Regions from separate parts of the Rhizobium sp. S96 genome, predicted to be linked through region 2. Evidence: riboswitches for the same ligand, from Rfam matches in the RefSeq annotation. Region 2 holds a riboswitch; the other holds the start of a gene.
The links. Region 2 has a riboswitch for S-adenosylmethionine ahead of QTL94_RS02330 (O-succinylhomoserine sulfhydrylase). Riboswitches for the same ligand answer to the same signal wherever they lie in the genome.

Region 1 (7,813 bases), on a different contig from region 2:
GCTGCAGCCGAACTGGCGGCAGCCGGATCATCCTTCAGGGACGAGATCGCAGAGCGATCACTTCCTGCTCCTCAGCCAGCCTGTTGAACGCATAAGCCGAACCCACGGACGCTCGTCCCATCAATTGGCGCTATGCTTCGATCGCCTGATCCCGACGGAAAGACACCGAGCCCTAGCTGGTTTGCGAAGCAAGCCACCAGGTTGGTTGAAACGGGCCGGCTGATCGCTCGGCCGACTTGGTCGTGGAACTGGGCGACGCCGCGCGCCGGCCGGGCTATCCGACTCCCTTGAGCCAATAGAACCGTTTCCATTTGAGGACGGGCGGTCCTAGCTCCTCAGCATGGCGTTCAGCCATGCTGCGAACGCTTTCGCGCGTCGTTCAGATGGCTGGCGCCGGCGAGTTCGGCACCTTCGCAACGACTACCGGTTCCGGCCTCCCCAGAAGGGGCTCGAGATGCAGGATGCGCGGCTGCAGCGCTTCGACATAGGCCTCGGAGCGGCCGATATAGATCATCGTGCTTTCGGGCATGGATTCGAGCACCTTGATCATCGTGACCAGCCACGCCGGCTCCATGCCTTCAAGCACTTCGTCAAAGACGATCCAGCGCGGGCGGACAAGCAGCAGACGGGCGAAGCCAATGGCTTTCTGTTCGTCGGAGTCGAGCAGCTTGTCCCAGCGCGCCTGCGTGTCGAGGCGTGCAATCAGGTGCTGGAGCCCAGCCGTTCCGAGCGCAGCTTCAACGTCGGTATTGTTGTAGGTGCCGGCCGGCTCGGGAAAAGCAAGAACCTCGCGGAGCGTGCCGCCGGGTATGTAGGCCGACTGCGGAACGAAAAGCATCTCACCGGAAGACGGCAACCCGATCTTGCCGGAACCGAACGGCCATATTTCTGAAAGCGCCAGGAAAAGCAGGCGTCGGTTGACGCTATGATCGCCATTGATCATGACTTTCTCGCCGGCCTTGATGGTCACGCTGGTCTCGTGCACCCGGAAGCCACCACATTGGTCGATTTCTTCCCCAATCTTGGCCGCGATCTGCACCCGGTCGAGCGTCAGCGTATCGGAAGCCTCCTTCTCATAGTCGATACCTTCCTTGAGATTGTGATCGTCGCCCATGCTCGTCAGCGCCTGACGAAAATCGGTGACGCGCATTAGCGTTGCGCGCCATTCGGCAATCGGCCCGAAGTTCGAGACATACCAGCGAAGCGCGGTGTTGACTTGGTTAAACGCGCCGACCGACATCATCAGCTGGCCGAACGTGAGGCCGCCCGAGAAATAGGCGGGGGCCGCAACGATGATGGGGATGACCACGACCAGCCAGCCATAACCGGCGGAAACCCAGGTCAGGTTCACGTTGGCCATCGCCAACCTTCTGAGAACAGCAAGCACGCCGCTGATGTCCCCATTGATGCGCAGCCGTTCGTTCTCCTCGCCGCGCGCGACGGTAATCGCCGGCATGTTTTCGTTTGCGTGCATCAGCGCGAAACGAAGCTCGGCTTCCTTGGAGAAGCGGTCGGCGTTCAATCGAACAAGCTTGCGACCGACGAGCTGGCTAAGAACGGAGGCGGACGCTGCGTAGAAGACAGCCGCCCAAACCATATAGCCAGGAATGGAAAAACTGTGCGTGCCGAAATGAAAGACGAAACCGCTCGACAATTCCCAGAGCACGCCGATGAAGCTCACCAGGAGGATGGTCGACTGGACCAGCCCGATCATCAGGCTCGTGGTGCTTTCGGCAAGATTTCGCGCATCCTCATGCAGACGCTGGTCGGGATTGATACCGATGAGCCCGCTGGCGGACAAGCGCAATGCCCGCTTTCGCTGCAGCCACTGATCGACCAGATCGCGGGTTAGCCCCTCGCGCATGTAGAGCGCGGTCATCTGGTTGAACCACGCCTGAATGACGTTCAGTAGCAGGAGCAGACCGGCGATCAGGGCAAAGATCTTGAGCTGATGAAAGAATCCCGGCAGGTCGCGACGCGCAATGGCGTCGTAGAATGGCGCATTCCACTGGTTCAGGAGCACCGTTGCATAGGCAGTCAGCAGGATGACACCGATCAGCGCCGGCCCGATAAGCAGGACCTTGGTGCGCACGCGGGAACTCCAGAAGGCGGCAAACATCACCTTCAAGCGATAGATCAGGCTCAACTCGTAACCCACTCGATCCTGCGCCTGGATGCTCTGCCTCCCTTTTACATCATCTCTCATTTGCTTTCCTAAACCACCCATCTCACCTGAATAACATGGCCTTCTATCCTGTCCAGCAACAGATTCTAGCAACCATTAATGCGGCAGTTATCGTCCGGAAGCGTCCTGTACCGTTTCGGACATTGATTCGCGGGCTGAGTAGCGCTATCTAATGCACTCCGTGGTGATTTGGCCGGCCGGCTTGCAGCCACGTTAAAGAAGTTGCTAAAGGGCCGCGTGCGGACCGATAGCGATATTTCGTTTTTCTTGTCGAGTGACCGCAATGCCCATTAAGATTCCCGATACATTGCCCGCCTTTGAAACCCTGGTTCAGGAAGGCGTACGCGTGATGACCGAGACGGCGGCAATTCGCCAGGACATCCGCCCCCTGCAGATCGGGCTTCTCAACCTCATGCCGAACAAGATCAAGACGGAACTGCAGATGGCGCGTCTCGTCGGCGCCTCGCCTCTCCAGGTCGAACTGTCGCTCGTCCGGATCGGAAACCACAAGGCAAAGAACACCTCGGAAGACCATCTCCTCTCCTTCTACCAGACATGGGAAGAGGTTAAGCACCGGAAGTTCGACGGCTTCATCATCACGGGCGCGCCGATCGAGACCCTTCCATATGAAGATGTGAACTATTGGGGCGAAATGCAGCAGATTTTCGACTGGACGCAAACAAACGTCCATTCGACGATGAACGTCTGCTGGGGCGCGATGGCGGCGATCTACCATTTCCATGGCGTTCCCAAGCACGAACTGAAGGAAAAGGCGTTCGGCGTCTATCGCCACAAGAACCTCGCACCGTCGTCCGTCTACCTGAACGGTTTTTCCGACAACTTCGAGGTCCCGGTCTCGCGGTGGACTGAGGTGCGCCGCGCCGATATCGAAAAGTCGGAGAGCCTCGAGATCCTCATGGAATCGAGCGAGATGGGCGTGTGCCTCGTGCATGAGAAGAAGGGTAAGCGGCTCTATATTTTCAATCACGTCGAGTACGATTCAACGTCACTGTCCGACGAGTATTTCCGCGACGTGAATGCCGGCGTTCCGATAAAGATGCCGCAGAACTATTTTCCCCATAACGATCCGTCGCTTGCCCCGCAAAATCGCTGGCGCAGCCACGCGCACTTGCTGTTCGGCAACTGGATCAATGAGATGTACCAGACGACGCCCTACGATCTCGAGGAGATCGGCAAGAACAGCTGAAGGTTCTTGCATCGCAAGATCGAGCGCCACCATTGATCTGGTGGCGCTTCTTTTTTATCGCACGGCGGTTGCGAATTGCGGCAAATGGGGGCAGGTTCCGGGCCTCGGAAAAACAGACAGGCGGTCGTGAGGAGGACATGTTGGAGCGGGAAGTTTTTGGGCACACCGAAACGGGCGAAACCGTTCATCGGGTTGAAATCATCGGCGGCGGGCTGACAGCGAAGGTCATTACCTGGGGCGCGGTGATCCAGGATCTCCGTCTTGACGGACATGTTGCGCCGCTCACGCTGGGCTTCGACAATTTCGAGAGCTACCCCCCGCATTCGCCCTATTTTGGCGCGACACCCGGTCGCTGTGCCAACCGTATCGGCCATGGCAAATTCACCCTGGACGGCAAGCAATACCAGCTTGATCTGAACGAAAACGGCGTGACCCATCTTCACGGCGGCAGCAACAACATCGCCGTGCGCAACTGGACAATCGTCGAACACGACACCGATCACGTCGTCCTCAAGATCGTCGACCAGGACGGACGCGGCGGCTACCCCGGCAATTGCACGATTCAGGCAACCTATCGCGTGCACGGCAACGGTCAGCTTTCCGTTACCTATGAAACGACATCGGATCAGCCGACGCTCGCCAATGTCTGCCAGCATGCCTATTTCAATCTCGATGGACGCGACGATGCGCTCGAGCATGACATCATGATTGCCGCCGACGGCTACCTCGTGACGGATGAGCTGCAGATCCCGACTGGCGAGGTCCGGTCTGTGGCGGGAACCGCTTTCGACTTCCGCGAAATGGCGCCGATGAAGCGTTTCGATGGAGATCAGCAGGCGCTTTACGATCATAACTTCTGCCTCTCGGCTGAACGCACAGTAAAGCGCTCCGTCGCGCTCGCACGTAGCCTGCATTCCGGGGTGTCGCTGGAAGTGCGCACGACCGAGCCCGGCATTCAGTTCTACGCGGGCTTCAAGATGGACGTGCCGGTATCAGGCATCGATGGCCGCCAGTATGGGCCTTTTGCGGGCTTTTGCCTGGAAACGCAGATCTGGCCTGATGCCATCAACCACGAGAACTTCCCGAACGCGGTCCTTCGCCCGGGCGAGGTACTGCGCCAGGAAACCGACTACATCTTCTCCAAGAACTGACGTCCGCTTTTCGGACGCAAGGATCTACCTTGAACCCCCGCAGGCGACCGCGGGGTTTTTCTGTCCGCGGCTATTGCTTTGCACCTTGTAATTGGTTCCAAATAGGTTCTATTGTTTGGCCCATGGATAGAACCAGTCTGATAGCGGAACTCAACAGCCGTGGCCTTCGTGGCGAGACCGTTGCCGGCCCGCTCTACAAGCGGCTCGCGCAGGCGCTGACGGGACTGATTCAGGAAGGGTTGTTGAAACCGGGCGCCGCGCTTCCAAGCGAACGCGATCTTTCCGAGGCGCTGGAGGTGGGTCGCGTCACGGTTCGCGCCGCCTACCGCGATCTTCTCAATGCCGGCACGCTCGACTCGAAGCACGGAAGTGGCACATTCGTGTCCAACAAGGTCGAGCGAATGGAGCAGTCGCTTTGGCGGCTGAACTCCTTCTCCGCAGACATGCGCTCACGCGGGCGGGTGCCAGCCGCGAAGATCCTGGCGCGCGGCGTCAGCGCACCGTCGCCCGAGGAAGCCTTTCTTCTCGGGCTGCAGCTTGATGAACCCGTGCTTCGTCTCGACCGTTTGCGCTTTGCGGACGGGCTGCCGCTGGCCATCGAGCGGTCGGTCGTCCCTGTCAAGTTCCTGAATGAAGACGCCGCCGGAGAAGGCTCGCTTTATGACGCACTGGCGGCCAAGGGCCATCGGCCGGTTCGCGCCGTTCAGCGGCTGAGCGCGGTCACGCTCGATCCGTCTTCGGCCACCGCCCTAGAGGTCAAGCCGGGCGCACCTGCACTTTTGATCGAACGCATCTCGCGCCTGGATGACCAGCGCGTCGTTGAATACACCCGCTCGCACTACCGTGGCGATGCATATGATTTTGTCGCAGAACTGAGAATTGGAGACGACTATGAGTGAAGCCCAATCGCTGATGTTGCAGGAAGCAGGTCAGTCGCCGGAGGTGGTGGCAACGCTTCTGGAGAAGGAAAAGCCGGTTTTCGAAGAGATCGCCAAGCTGTTTTCGTCCTCGGCGCCGAGCGTCGTAACCACGGCTGCCCGCGGGTCGTCGGACCATGCGGCGACGTTCTTCAAGTATCTGTTCGAGATCACCTGCGGCGTACCGGTCGCCTCCGTCGGCCCGTCGATCGCCTCGGTCTACGGCGCACCGCTGCACCTCCAGGGCGGCATCCATTTCACCGTTTCGCAATCCGGCGCCAGCCCTGACATCGTGGCACTGCAGGAAGCCGCCAAGCGCGGCGGCGCCACGACCATCGCTGTGGTCAACGTGACCGACAGCCCGCTCGCCCAGAAGGCCGACGTTGTCGTCGGCCTCAATGCGGGCGCGGAGAAAAGCGTTGCCGCCACAAAATCCTTCATTGCGTCCGTTGCGGCGCTTTCCGGCGTCACGGCTGCAATCGGCGCCAAGCGCGATCTCCACGCAGCGCTGGACAAACTTCCTGAAGCACTCGCCGGAACTAGCGGTATCGACACAAGCGCGGCGGAAGATGTCCTTTTCAACGCAACGTCGCTCTACACGGCAGGCCGTGGCCCGGCTTTCGCCATCGCGCTCGAGGCAGCACTGAAGGCCAAGGAAACAGCCGGACTGCATGCGGAAGCCTTCTCGCTTGCCGAATTGATGCATGGCCCGATGCGCCTCGTGCAACCCGGATTCCCGATCCTCGCCTTCACACCGGATGATCCGGCCTACGACAACAACGTTCAGGCGCTGGAACGCCTGCAGAAGCTTGGCGCGACGACCGTTCCCTTCTCGACCAAGCCGCAGGCGGGCATCAATCTGCAGGTGCCGACCACCGGCAACGGCCTGCTCGATCCCCTTGTTTCCCTGTTGGTCTACTATCGCATGATCGAATCGGTAACCCGCCGCAAGGGCTTCGACCCTGATAAGCCCGCGAACCTGCTCAAGGTGACGGAGACGATATGATGGCGCGCAAGATCTACGTCGGCGCTCGTATCTTTGACGGGGAGCGCTTCCACGACGACAAGGCGCTTCTCGTTGCCAATGGTCTCGTCGAGGCGATTTCCGCGAAAACAGACCTGCCGGAAGGCGAGACCGTTTTGCTGGATGGCGGCATCCTCGCGCCTGGATTCATCGATGCCCAGGTCAATGGCGGCGGCGGACGGATGCTCAATGACGAACCGTCGACGGCATCCATGTACCTCATCGCTGACGGCCACCGGCCCTACGGAACGACGTCGCTTCTGCCAACCCTGATCACGGACACCGGCGAGGCAACGGCTGCGGCCATCGAGGCTGCGAAGGAAGCCGCGAAGGCCAATCGAGGCGTTGCCGGGCTGCACCTCGAGGGACCTCACCTTGCGCCCGCGCGCAAGGGAGCCCATCTCGCCGAACTGATGCGCCCTGTTGAAGACAAGGATGTCAAAGCCCTGGTCGCAGCCAGGCAATCGATCGGTACGCTGTTGGTGACGATGGCAGCCGAGCAGGTCACAGCGCGGCAGGTGCGCGAGCTTAGTGAAGCCGGCGTCACCGTCAGCATTGGTCACTCCGACTGCTCCAGCGAGCAAGCCGAAGCCAGATTCGATGCCGGCGCGCGCGGCGTTACGCATCTTTTCAATGCAATGAGCCAGATCGGGCACCGCGCTCCGGGCCTGGCCGGAGCTGCAATCGATCATCCCGCCGTCTGGTGCGGTATCATTGCGGACGGCCACCATGTCGATCCAAAGGCTTTGCGCGTCGCACTTCGCGCAAAGCGCGGCGAGGGCAAGCTCTTCTTCGTAACCGACGCGATGTCGCTGGTCGGATCGAAAAGCGACACCTTCATGCTCAACGGCCGCGTCGTGCGGCGTGAGAAGGGCGGCTTCTGCTCCAAGCTGGTGCTTGCCGACGGGACGCTCGCCGGTTCGGACGTGGATATGGCATCGACCATCCGATACGGAATCACGTATCTCGATTTGAGCCTGGCCGAAGCGCTGCGGATGGCAACACTCTATCCGGCAAGGTTCCTGCGACTGCAGGATCGCGGCCGCCTATCGCCGGGGCTACGTGCCGACCTGGTGCATCTCACGGACGGTATTCAGGTCACCAAGACCTGGATCAGCGGCAAGCCGAATTGACGGACGCGACCGATTGTCAACACCACGCTGACAGTCGGTTGCGAAACGCCAATCTATCGAACGGCCTGAGACGGGCGCATATTCCTTTCATGAACAGCGAACGGCGACAGACACCTCGCCAAGCTCTGGAAAGGGAATACTCGCATGGCTCAGATCATCCTCAATTCGGCGGTGGCGATATTGAGCGCCGCTGCAT
Region 2 (7,813 bases):
CGATCAAGGGCAAGACCGTTGCATGGACGGGCGACGGCAACAACGTGCTCCATTCGTTGATCGAAGGGGCTGCGCGGTTCGGCTATCGCATGAACATGGCCGTACCCCTTGGTTCCGAGCCGAAGGATCACTATCTGAACTGGGCCCGCAATGAGGGCGCCGAAATCATGCTTGGTCACGATGCTGACCGCGCGGTTGCCGGCGTCGATTGCGTGGTGACCGATACCTGGGTCTCCATGAATCAGGAACATCGGGCCCGGGGTCACAACGTCTTCCAGCCTTATCAGGTCAATTCGGCTTTGATGGCGCAGGCCGGCAAGGATGCATTGTTCATGCATTGCCTGCCCGCCCATCGTGGTGAGGAAGTCACGGACGAGGTGATCGACGGTCCGCAATCCGTGGTCTTCGATGAAGCGGAAAACCGCCTTCATGCGCAGAAGTCGATTCTTGCTTGGTGCCTGGGCGCGATCTGAACCATACTGGATGCCACATTCGGCCGAAAAGGCCTGTGGCCGCGCGAGCGGATGGGCACCTTTGTCCGCCGCTCACAGACTAGGAGAAGACCATGGCAGAACCTGCAGCCACGCTCGGCGAGTTCGATTTCGCCGGCGATGATCACGTCGTTCCCTTTCAGGTCGAAGGCCTGGATGTGCGCGGTCGCGCCGTCCAGCTCGGCCCGATGCTCGATGCCATTCTTGAGCGCCACAATTATCCGGCGCCGGTCGCCCGGCTGCTGGCCGAAGTCATCGCGCTGACGGTGCTGCTCGGAACGTCGTTGAAGTTCGAAGGCAAATTCACGGTCCAGACGAAGAGCGACGGTCCGGTCGACCTGCTCGTCGCCGACTTCTCGACGCCGGAAAACGTGCGCGCCTATGCCCGCTTCGATCAAGGCCTTCTCGACGCCGCCATCGCGGCCGGCGAGACCGAGCCTGAGCAACTGCTTGGTAAGGGCATGCTGGCCTTCACCATCGATCAGGGCAAGTTCAGCCAGCCATACCAGGGCATCGTCGCGCTCGACGGCGCCACGTTGGAGGATATCGCCGGCACCTATTTCCGCCAGTCCGAGCAGATCCCGACGCGCGTTCGCCTTGCGGCGGCCGAGCTGTTTGATCGCGACGAGAAGGGCAAGGCGCGCCACCGCTGGCGGGCAGGGGGGCTTGTCGCCCAGTTCCTGCCGGAGGCGCCGGAGCGCATGCGCCAGTCCGATCTGCATGGCGGCGATGGCGACACCGGCACCAGCCAACACCGGGAAGACGACGCCTGGGCAGAGGCTCGTTCGCTCGTCGAGACGATCCATGCCGACGAGCTGACGGATCCGCAGGTCGGAACCGAGCGGCTGCTCTTTCGCCTGTTCCACGAACGCGGCGTACGCGTCTACGAACCGCGCGCGGTTTTCGACCGCTGCTCCTGTTCGCGCGAAAAGATCAAGGGCGTACTGAAGGGCTTCTCGGCGGATGAAATCGAAGCCAGCCAGGAAGACGGCCAGATCGCGGTTACCTGCGAATTCTGCTCCACGACCTATCGCTATGAGGTCGAGGAAGTGACCGAGGCTGCAGAGTGATCAGTTCAGGACTCTGAGCAGTCCTGGCGAATCCAGGGAGAAGGCGGGGATCTCGACATCGAAGAGCTCGCCTTTTTCCGTTTCCATCTGGTAATGGCCGAACATCAGGCCCGACGGCGTATCGAGCGGGCAGCCCGACGAATACTCGTAGGTATCGCCCGGTTCCAGGCGCGGCTGTTCGCCCACCACGCCCGCTCCGGTCACCTCATCGACGATGCCGTTCTGGTCGGTAATGTTCCAATAGCGGTTGACGAGGCGAACGGTCAGATCGGAATTGTTGCTGATGACGATCCGGTAGCCCCAGACATAGCGATCGTCGTCCGGGTCGGATTGCTCCTCCAGATAAAAGGGCTCCACCACCACTTCAATGTCTCGTGTCAGCGCGCGGTACATGCCTTACACCTTAGCCGCAATACGTTACTGGTATCTTATAAGAGCCCTGATACGTCAATAAACGGTACTTCGAACATCCCTTAAATGCGTCTAAATGCTCGGAATCGCGACTTTTTCGTGTGTTAAGACTAATATCTTGCCCGCCTGGCGCGAGCGGCGGCAGGGTTGCCATGCCGGAAGATGGCCGGATCGAAGGCGACCCGGCCACCTGAGTTGTGATCAGGCCTTCACTTTGGCGAGCGCCTGGGCGAAATCCTCGATCAGGTCGTCGCCATCCTCGATGCCTGCCGACAGGCGCAGCGTACCCGGCGAGATGCCGAGTTCGGCGCGTGCCTCATCCGTCAGGTTCTTGTGCGTCGTCGTCGCCGGATGCGTGATCAGGCTCTTGGCGTCGCCGAGGTTGTTGGAGATCTTCACGATCTCAAGCGCATTCTGCAGCGCGAATGCGGCTTCCTTGCCGCCCTTCAGTTCGAGCGCGACCAGTGTCGAGCCGCCCTTCATCTGCTTGGCAACGATATCGGCCTGCGGATGGTCCTTGCGGCCGGGATAGATGATCTTGGCGATCTGCTTCTGCTCTGCCAGGAAATCGGCGATCTTGGCCGCATTCTCGGTCTGCTGCTTGACGCGCAGCGGCAGTGTTTCCAGGCCCTTCAGCAAGGTCCAGGCCGTGAAGGGCGACATCGCCGGGCCGGTGTGGCGGTAGTAGTCCTGCAGGTGCTCGGTAACCCATTCCTTGTCGGAAAGGATCACGCCGCCGAGGCTGCGGCCCTGGCCGTCGATATGCTTGGTCGCCGAATAGACGACGACGTGAGCGCCGAGTTCCAGAGGCTTCTGGAAGAGTGGCGTCGCAAAGACGTTGTCGACGACCACCTTTGCGCCGATCTGGTTGGCAAGCTTGGCAACGCCCGCAATATCGACCACCTCGAGCGTCGGATTGGTCGGGCTCTCCAGGAAGAAGACCTTGGTATTCGGGCGGATCGCCTTTTCCCAGTTCTCGAGATAGCGTCCGTCGACCAGCGTGCACTCGATTCCGTATTTCGGCGCAAGCGTCTCGACAACCCAGCGGCAGGAGCCGAACAGGGCGCGGGCGGCAACGATATGATCGCCCGCCTTGACCTGGCAGAGAATGGCAGCAGCGACGGCAGCCATGCCCGACGCCGTCGCGCGGGCTTCCTCGGCGCCTTCCATTGCGCACATGCGCTTTTCGAACATGTCGTTGGTCGGGCTGCCGTAGCGGGCGTAAATGTAGCCTTCGGTCTCACCCTTGAAACGCGCTTCGGCGGCTTCCGCCGTTTCGTAGACGAAGCCCTGCGTGAGGTAGATCGCTTCGGACGTCTCGCCATACTGCGAGCGGAGCGCTCCGCCGTGGACGAGTTGGGTTGCCGGGCGCCAAGTCTTGCTCATGCCATCACCACTTTCAAACACAAAAAAACCGGCCGCAAATGCAGACCGGTTTCAACCCGGTCTATTTAGCCACTTGTTTAACGTGGCTGCAAGCCGACCGGCCAAATCACCACGGGATAAAGCTGCAATACTGCCGTTGCGTGCTTGCGTCAATTCCTCGATTTTGGTTTTGTCTGCGGCAAATTATGGATGGGGCATGATGGCTCGCGAAACAGGTATTTTGGCGGATCGCGCGATAGCGGCGCTGTTCGAAGCAGGGCGGCTCATTTCCGAGCGCGATCTGGATCATGATCAGATCCAGCCGGCGAGCCTCGATCTTCGGTTGGGTGCGAAGGCGTTCCGCGTCCGCGCGAGCTTCATGCCGGGCCCGTCGCATCTCGTTTCAGACAAGCTGGACCGTCTCAGCCTCCATGTCGTCGATCTCAGCGAAGGCGCTGTGCTCGAAACCGGCTGCGTCTATATCGTGCCGTTGATGGAGCGCCTCGACCTGCCGGTCGACATGTCGGCCTCGGCCAATCCGAAAAGCTCGACCGGCCGTCTCGACATCTTCACCCGCGTCATCACCGACTACGCGCAGGAATTCGACAAGATCCCGGCAGGCTACTCCGGTCCGCTCTATCTCGAGATCAGCCCGCGCACCTTCCCGATCGTCGTTCGCCGCGGTTCGCGTCTGTCGCAGATCCGTTTTCGCGTCGGCCAGGCCCTGCTCGGCGAGCCGGAGTTGCTGGCGCTGCACGATGCCGAGACGCTGGTCGCCAGCAAGCAGCCGAACGTATCGGGCGGTGGTATCGCACTGTCGATCGACCTTGCCGGCGACAAGGACGGCCTGATCGGCTATCGCGGTAAGCACCACACCGCCGTCGTCGACGTCGACAAGAAGGCACAGCACGACATCTTCGATTTCTGGGAGCCGCTCTACAGCCGCGGCCGCAACGAACTCATTCTTGATCCGGATGAATTCTATATCCTGGTGTCGCGCGAGGCGGTCCACGTGCCGCCGAACTACGCAGCCGAAATGACGCCCTTCGATCCGCTCGTCGGCGAATTCCGCGTGCACTACGCGGGCTTCTTCGACCCCGGTTTCGGCCACGCGCCCGCTGGCGGCCGTGGCAGCCGCGCGGTGCTCGAGGTGCGCAGCCACGAGGTCCCCTTCATCCTCGAAGACGGCCAGATCGTCGGTCGCCTCGTCTATGAACACATGCAGGAACAGCCATCCAGCCTCTACGGATCCGGCCTCGGTTCCAACTACCAGGCGCAGGGCCTGAAGCTCTCCAAGCACTTCCGCCTGTGACCTCTCCACGCCCCGCTTGACAGAAACCACCTTCTGTTGGAAAGGTCGCGATAACGCGGGTGTAGCTCAATGGTAGAGCAGCAGCTTCCCAAGCTGAATACGAGGGTTCGATTCCCTTCACCCGCTCCAGCTATCACCCACCATCCGGCTTTGTGCATCACCCACCGCTCCTGGGTTTGCAAGGATGAATCCGGCGGCTGGCGCACACTCGGGGGCGTCAGACGCTCAAGAGGCAGCGCGTGGTTTTTTGCCGGGTTTTGCCGGAGGCGGTGTGATCTTGGTCACTGGAGGCACGCCGTCGGCAAAGCAGTAGCCCGCGACCCATCCACCGGAGGCGAAGAGGCCCCAGCCGCCTTCGGCATGCCATTGGCATGTGAGGAAGGTCGGTCCCCATTCTGTGACGCTGACGTCGTAGACGCCCTTGCCGGCATAGCTTGCGCTCGGATTGCCCGCCAGCGTCCAGCCGGGCGGCGTTTCCACTCGCCAGGAAATGCGCTCACCCTTCCATCGGTCTTCGCGCAGTCCCCATTGCGGCGTTCGGCATTTGTTGGTCACGCTGTCGCAGGTCATTTTAACGGCTGAAACCTTGGTCGGGGCATCCTGCACCACTGTTGCGCACCCCACCAGACCAATCGCCATGGCTATTCCAGTCATCCCCCCACGAGACAGCATAGTTCGACCTCCCTCGGCACTTTGCTGTTTGCGATAGTACTACGGTTCCGCGCCCCCCGCGCTTCACCGTTAGGCTGAACATGACGCCACCGGATGTGGATCGGGCAGGGGTTCGTTCGCTGATCCGGCCGAGGACCAATCATTCCGATGATCCGAAATGATGATAGGCAGACGCACGGGCCGCCCTTCGTCGATTTTTTGGCAAAGATGGCTTCGATCCGCTGCTACTTATTGACGATCCTCTAATGTTTATAGTTAATTTTTAACTATTCTCCGCTAGGACGGAACCGAGACGCTATCGACGTCGTTGTCTGCACGATCAGGAGGAGTAGCTGAATGCTTTTGAAAATCTTCACGGCCAAACGCGAAACCCCGGACTATGGCGATACCGGAACCTATGCAGACGGCTATCTGGCGCCGGAAACGGAAGGTGCCGCCAAGCGCGAGGATAAGCGCTCCTCCTACGAGCGTGATTATGGCCGTGGCCGCACGCTGGAGAACATACCGCTCGGCTTTGCTTGAGCGTAACGCGGATCAACGAAAACGGGCCCGGCACGATAATGCCGGGCCCGTTTTCGTTCTGGCGAGGTGGAAGACCTTCAAGGACTCTACGTCGCACGCATCAGAGCGATAAAAAAAGGGCGGCTTGTCGGCCGCCCTTTTTCATTTCTATTGGCTGATACCCGATCAGAACTCTGTCCAATCCGCATCGTTGCTGGCGCTGGAGGAGCCGCCGCCGAAGGCGCTGGCGAGCTTCTGGCCCAGCGCGCGTGCAGGTGAGGAGCTTGGCCGGGAGAGGCCAGGCGTTGCGACCCGGACAGGGGCCTTGCGGGTCACGACCGGCTGCGAAGCCGCCCGCGGAGCTGCCTGGACAGGACTTGAATGGACGCTGGCAACGCCGGCCACAAAGCCGCCCGTGCCCGTCAGCTTGAACTGGTCGAGGAGGTTGGTGAGCGTTGCTGCCTCCGTTGCGAGCTTATGGCCCGCAGCGGTGCTTTCTTCGACCATGGCCGCATTCTGCTGCGTTCCCTGGTCCATCGTGTTCACGGCCGTGTTGATCTCCTGGAGCCCGGTCGATTGCTCTCTCGCGGCTTCGGCGATCGCATGGACGTGCTGATTGATCTCCTGCACCTCGTGAACGATGGCGTCGAGCGCCTGCCCGGTTTCACCGACGAGAGCGACGCCCGTCTGCACGTGATCACCGGAGGTGGTGATGAGAGATTTGATCTCCTTGGCGGCATTGGCGGAACGTTGAGCCAGCTCACGAACTTCCTGGGCGACGACGGCAAAGCCCTTGCCGGCTTCACCGGCACGCGCAGCCTCCACGCCGGCGTTCAGCGCCAGCAGGTTGGTCTGGAAGGCGATATCGTCGATGACGCCGATGATGTTGCCGATTTCGACCGACGACTGCTCGATCTGCTGCATGGCATTGACGGCCTTGCGGACGACGTTGCCGGACTTTTCGGCGCCGGTGCGCGTCCGCGTCACGAGCTCGCGGGCCTCTTCGGCGCGTTTTGCAGCATCGCGGACCGTCGTGGTGATCTGCTCGAGCGCGGCAGCGGTTTCCTCCACGGAGGCGGCCTGCTGCTCGGTGCGCTTGGAGAGTTCATCGGCCGACGAACGGATTTCGTTGGCGCCGGCGCTAATGGCGCGGGCATTGGCGCCCACGGTCTGCATCGTCTCGTTCAGCTTGTAGATCGAGTTGTTGAAATCCTGGCGCAGGGCGTCGAGGTCGCCGACGAAGGGCGTGTTGATCTGCGAGGCAAGATCGCCGGCTGCCAGGCGGCGCAGGCCATCGCCGAGTGCGTCGACGGCGCGCGCAAGATCGGCGGCTTCGGTCGCCTTCTGGGCTTCGCGTTCGCGGCGTTCGCTGTCGCTGAGATTGCGGTTGCGCTCGGCTTCGCCTTCGAGGCGGACACGTGCAATGGCGCTGTCGCGGAACACAGCGACGGCTTCCGCCATCTGGCCCACTTCGTCGCGACGATCGAGGCCGTCGACCGGGCTTGCCGTCTCACCCTGGGCGAGCTTGGTCATCCGTTCGCGCAGACGTGCCATCGGGGTCGAAATACCTGCCTGGGCGATCCAGACGCTCAGGCCGACGGCGGCGAGGACGGCAAGGCCGATGAGGATGAAACAGAACTCGATCCGCTGGTTCACGGTAGCCGACAGCGCATCGCCGCCATCGTTGAGCAGCGACATCAAGGCATCATTGTTGGCAATGAGCTTCGGCGTGATGGCATTGAGCTGGGAGTTCAGCATGCCGACGGCAAGCTGCGCGCCGGTGGTGTCGCCGGCCTTGGCAAGATCCGTGGCCTTGTTGGAGGTGGCCTGCATCTCGTCGATGTTTGCCAGCAATTCATCGATCGCCTGCCGGCGGCTGGGAACCAGATCCACTGCTTGCTGAAGGCGCTCACGGGCCTGCGTAAACCGGTTCGGGGCGGCAAGTGCTGCGTCGAAGGCAGGCGTGCCCGCCTTCAGGCCGCCGATGACAG

Region 1: linked by a shared signal. The riboswitch ahead of metA (homoserine O-acetyltransferase MetA) and the one ahead of QTL94_RS02330 (O-succinylhomoserine sulfhydrylase) in region 2 are both predicted to bind S-adenosylmethionine.

Annotation. Positions count from the first base shown of each region.
Region 1 is NZ_JAUDRY010000010.1:188,287-196,099, reverse strand. It holds gene QTL94_RS13145 (ABC transporter ATP-binding protein/permease) at 380-2,206, opposite strand; SAM riboswitch at 2,357-2,434, shown strand; gene metA (homoserine O-acetyltransferase MetA) at 2,469-3,392, shown strand; gene QTL94_RS13135 (aldose epimerase family protein) at 3,530-4,543, shown strand; gene QTL94_RS13130 (GntR family transcriptional regulator) at 4,666-5,442, shown strand; gene QTL94_RS13125 (SIS domain-containing protein) at 5,435-6,466, shown strand; gene nagA (N-acetylglucosamine-6-phosphate deacetylase) at 6,466-7,617, shown strand; gene QTL94_RS13115 (hypothetical protein) at 7,762-7,813, shown strand, end outside.
Region 2 is NZ_JAUDRY010000003.1:267,197-275,009, reverse strand. It holds gene argF (ornithine carbamoyltransferase) at 1-473, shown strand, start outside; gene QTL94_RS02340 (Hsp33 family molecular chaperone) at 566-1,561, shown strand; gene apaG (Co2+/Mg2+ efflux facilitator ApaG/CorD) at 1,562-1,954, opposite strand; gene QTL94_RS02330 (O-succinylhomoserine sulfhydrylase) at 2,174-3,358, opposite strand; SAM riboswitch at 3,403-3,481, opposite strand; gene QTL94_RS02325 (2'-deoxycytidine 5'-triphosphate deaminase) at 3,555-4,649, shown strand; tRNA gene QTL94_RS02320 (tRNA-Gly) at 4,705-4,778, shown strand; gene QTL94_RS02315 (hypothetical protein) at 4,875-5,288, opposite strand; gene QTL94_RS02310 (hypothetical protein) at 5,658-5,843, shown strand; gene QTL94_RS02305 (methyl-accepting chemotaxis protein) at 6,009-7,813, opposite strand, start outside.